2 regions of the Streptococcus sp. HMSC065C01 genome follow, and region 1 is predicted to be linked to the other one. Evidence: predicted binding sites of a transcription regulator. Region 1 holds the regulator's gene; the other holds the start of a gene.
The links. The regulator NrdR, encoded in region 1, represses ribonucleotide reductase genes. The targets are predictions, from matches to a motif close to ACACNATATATNGTGT.
Positions count from the first base shown of each region.

Region 2: the regulator NrdR is predicted to act here: its motif matches at 1,155-1,170, upstream of nrdH (glutaredoxin-like protein NrdH).

Region 1 is NZ_KV812859.1:121,472-123,878, forward strand. Features, by position in the region: gene HMPREF2918_RS09220 (replication initiation and membrane attachment family protein) at 1-890, opposite strand, end outside; gene nrdR (transcriptional regulator NrdR) at 891-1,364, opposite strand; gene HMPREF2918_RS09230 (endonuclease/exonuclease/phosphatase family protein) at 1,529-2,341, opposite strand.
Region 2 is NZ_KV812858.1:57,033-59,439, reverse strand. Features, by position in the region: gene ptsP (phosphoenolpyruvate--protein phosphotransferase) at 1-543, opposite strand, end outside; gene HMPREF2918_RS07945 (phosphocarrier protein HPr) at 548-811, opposite strand; gene nrdH (glutaredoxin-like protein NrdH) at 1,287-1,505, shown strand; gene nrdE (class 1b ribonucleoside-diphosphate reductase subunit alpha) at 1,620-2,407, shown strand, end outside.

The DNA.
Region 1 (2,407 bases):
GTCTTATTAAAGGTCAACAATAAGATGATATTGATCACCTCATCTAGTAAGCCTAGATCAGCTAACTTGGATAAAGTCTTGCGTTCGCTCTGCGTAATGGTCGCATTGCGCGCCTTCTTAATCTCCGCTAGAAATTGTAGGCTGGATTTTGCCTTAGCTTCCCTCAGAATAGTTTCTTCCTGACGGCTATAGGACATGCGGGGTTGCTCTTGGCTAGCCTGAGCCAACTTTTGCTTCATTCTCTTTGGAGAGACAATCCGGTCTACAGCCGTTTCTTTTGCTAGGAGATAGGTTTCATACCAGGTCCATTGTTGCTCTTCTGCGATGGCAAAGAGGGCTAGGGTTGCCTCTCCTTCATCCGCAAAACGAAGCCCATCACGCCCCATCATTCGCTTAAACATCTCCATATCAAACTGCTGTTTCTTGCTTGGAAGAACGGTCGTCTCCCCAGCATCTAGTCCAAAGACTTGCGAGAAGGAAACTTGCCGTCTAGTCCCTAAAGAGCGTGCTGGGAGCAAATCCTCCACGGCCTTTTCCCCAATCTTTTTTTCAAGCAAGCGTTTAAAAACAGCATTCGAAAAAAATTGTTCTGAGGCAAGAGGAGCATGTAATTGGATGGCGATCCCAACTTCTTCCTCATAGAGATCGATCAACCCCATAGCAATTAAGCGATCAAAGGCTAGTAGCAACTGTGGAAATCCTATATTCAAGTGATTGAGGATTTGAGCAAGTAAATATTGTTTTTCACCCTGATCATAAGAGGCCAGCAGATAACGATAAACTGCTACCGTTTCCGTCTCCAAAATAGGCAGGTAATACTGCTCCAATGCAGCCCCTGCCGGTGGAAGAAGATTATTTTTTAAAAATGCGAAAGGCGTATTGGGCTTCATCTATTTTTCCTTTTTCTTCTTGGTTCCCTTCGTAATTTGTTTCAAGAGGGTTTCTAACTCACCGACATCCTTGAAACTCCGGTAAACACTAGCAAAACGGACATAGGTGATCTCATCTAGATCTGCTAACTCATCCATGACCAACGAACCAATATACTCACTGTTGATTTCATTATCACTTTGGCTGCGAACCTTTTGCTCTATTCGGTTTACAATTTCTTCGATTTCGTCACTAGAAACAGGCCGTTTTTGAGCCGAGCGGATAATACCGTTAAAGATTTTATCACGAGAAAATTGCTCGCGTGTCCCATCCTTTTTGACAACCACTAGGGTCCGCTCTTCCACTCGCTCGTAGGTAGTAAAGCGATAATGGCACTCTTCGCATTCCCTGCGACGACGGATGGTGTTCCCATCTTCAGCTTGTCGACTATCCACCACACTAGACTTACTTCCACCACATTTTGGACAACGCATTTGCTACCTCCTTAAACTGTTTTAACACTTCATTTTACCATAAATTGAATCGTAAAGAAAGCAGAAGAACAGGAGAATCCCCTATGCTTGCTCCTCATTGATCCATAAAAAAGAGTCGAAGGACGATTGAATAAAATCGTTTTCCTTTCGACTCTCCGTTAATATTAAAGTGACAATTCAGCTTCTAAGCCATAGTGATCACTGACATGGGCTTTGTTTTGACCATCAAAAATGACATGTAGACGCTGGATGTCCCATTCTGGACTTGCAAAGACGTAATCGATTCGCAATGGAACTTGATTGTCCGTCCAGCCATCGATTCCAGGGCCTACAGTATAAGTCCCCTTTGTTTCTTTGGCTTCGATAAAGCTATCTTGAAGCTTAAGGGAACTGGATAGAATCGTTTCATACCCTTCTTGACCAGCAGGATTATTGAAATCACCAGCTAGAATAAAGGGTTTGCCTACTTGGCTGAAGTAGTTCTCAATGCGTGGCCACTCAAATTGGAAACCTTTGTCCCACCAAGAAAGATGGACGCTGGCAACAGCAATCTCTTTGCCATCCACACTCGTATGGGCGACGGCCACTCGACGAGTATGGTAGTCCGTTGGATCATCCATATTGGATACCAAAATCTCATCCGCCTTCAAGGGTTGACGCGAAAGAACAGCTACACCCTCATTGAGGTGATCATAGCCAATATGGTTGTAGGCCCAAGTCCAATAATAGTGGAGTCCTTGAGCAGCTAACTCTTCTACCAATACGCGAACAAAGTGATCCTTGTGAATCGCTACAGATGATGGCAAAGCTTGATAATACTCATCTGTTTCGACTGTTTCTGAGGCCATTTCTTGATTGACCTCTTGGAAACAGATCACATCATATTGCGCTTCTAAAATTTGTTCCTTGAGGGTTTCAAATTTTTGCTGAGCATTCTCTTCCATCCAACTATGGGAATTTAATGTTAAAAATTTCATCCCCTGATTTCTCCTTCTCTCCAAATCAAGAAACGGCAAGAGGCCGGGTGCACTGCCCCAACCTCA
Region 2 (2,407 bases), on a different contig from region 1:
AAAAGCTTTTACATACTTTTTGTTCAACTGTGCTGTATCAGATGGAGTCAAGTCATGCGCAACCACGATTGCTTCTTCATTGATAGAAGCAGGGTTTGGCAATTTTTTACCAAGCAAGTTGGCAAGGACACGTTTGGTAACGTCACGAATATCTGCTGCACGTTCTTGCATGTAAGGATTGTCTTCCATTCCTTCAAAGATCGCAATGAACATGTCAGTGACTTCTTTCAAGCCAGCTTCTGCATTGATTTTTTTCGTACGAATTGTTTCTTTGATCTGACCAATCATTTCAGGGTCAGCAAGAACCATCATATGCGCATCAAAAACTTGCGCTGCTTCTTCACCAAGGCTTGCTACTGCATTCTCCCGAATAAGAGAAAGCTCGTTTTGTGAAGCTTCAAGAGCTGCATCCAAACGAGCTTCTTCTGCACTTGTATCTTCGACTGAAACAGTCTCAAATGATAAGTCTGGTTGAATGAGCAAATATGCCTTAGCAACGGCAACACCGTCAGATGCTGCAATTCCTTTTAGCATTTTTGTCATATTTTTAAGCCAATCCTTCTTTAGTCATTGTTTCTGAGATAGCTGCGATAGCATCATCAGCGTCAGCACCTTCTGCAGAGATTACAACGTCTGCTCCTTGACCAACACCAAGGCTCATAACACCCATGATTGATTTCAAGTTAACTGATTTACCTTTGTATTCAAGAGTAATATCTGAAGCAAATTTGCTAGCAGTTTGAACCAACAAAGTTGCTGGACGTGCGTGGATACCTGTTTCTGCCACGATGTGGAAATCTTTAGAAGCCATAGTTTGACTCTCCTTTTTAAAAATAGTTTTTGAGTTACCTTTTGATAACCCTTACAATTTGGTATTATATCATCTTTTGAAATTTTTTTCAAGATTTTTATCACTGACTTACAGAAAAAGACTGCGAAAAATCCCAATTTAGATACATTTTAAGAAGCACCTGAAGAACAGAGAAAATATCTTTTCAATTTTCTACTATATTATAAGTAACATTTTCCTCCGCTTTCAATGAAAAGAAGCAGTTGAACCACAGGATGTTGATTCACCAAAAAATTATAACTAATTAAAGATGCTTTAAAGCCTATTCCTATCCCATTTCTTCGATTTTCACATTTTTCACTCACCACAATATATTGTGCTTTGAAAACTCCATTTCATCTCTTTGCACAATATTTAGTTTTATTTTGTTGACAAGTTGCTGGATTTTGTTTATACTGTTTACAGATTTATATTTCGATAGGAGAAAGGAAAAGAAATGGTAACCATTTATTCAAAAAATAATTGTGTTCAATGCAAAATGACCAAGCGATTCCTCGATAGCAATCATGTGGAATACCGCGAAATTAACTTAGATGAACAGCCAGAATTTGTAGAGCATGTTAAGAACCTTGGCTTCAATGCTGCTCCAGTTATTCAAACACCGGATGAAGTATTTTCTGGTTTTCAACCAGCTAAGTTGAAGAAACTTTCTTAATAAACACAGTATTTTGCTTAAATAGGGTCTAGCGTTAGCAACCTAACACTAGACTTTTTACTTGGAAAGAGAGGACTTCTCCTCTTCATTTTTTTGAACTAGAAAAGGATTATTATGGGATTAAAATCTCTTGAAGATGTGACGTATTTTCGTCTTAACAATGAAATCAACCGTCCAGTAAACGGCCAAATCATGCTTCATAAAGATAAAGAAGCTTTGGATGCGTTCTTTAAAGAAAATGTTGTACCAAATACTAAAACCTTTGACTCGATTACAGACAAGATTCAGTACCTTCTCGAGCACAATTACATTGAGAGAGCTTTTATCGAGAAATACCGTCCTGAATTTTTAGAGGAATTGGCCCAATTTATCAAAGATCAAAACTTCCAATTCAAGTCCTTCATGGCGGCCTACAAATTCTATAACCAATACGCTTTGAAAACAAATGATGGAGAATACTATCTTGAAAGCATGGAAGACCGTGTCTTCTTCAATGCTCTCTATTTTGCAGATGGAAATGAATCTATCGCGCGAGACATCGCAAACGAAATTATCCACCAACGCTACCAACCAGCTACTCCTTCTTTCTTAAACGCTGGACGTGCCCGCCGTGGGGAATTGGTTTCGTGTTTCTTGATCCAAGTAACCGATGATATGAATGCGATCGGACGCTCCATCAACTCTGCCCTTCAACTTTCACGTATCGGTGGTGGGGTTGGGATTTCTCTCAGCAACCTTCGTGAAGCTGGAGCACCAATCAAAGGGTATGAAGGAGCCGCTTCTGGGGTCGTACCTGTTATGAAACTCTTTGAAGATAGCTTCTCTTACTCTAACCAATTGGGACAACGCCAAGGGGCTGGTGTGGTTTACCTCAACGTCTTCCACCCAGACATCATCGCCTT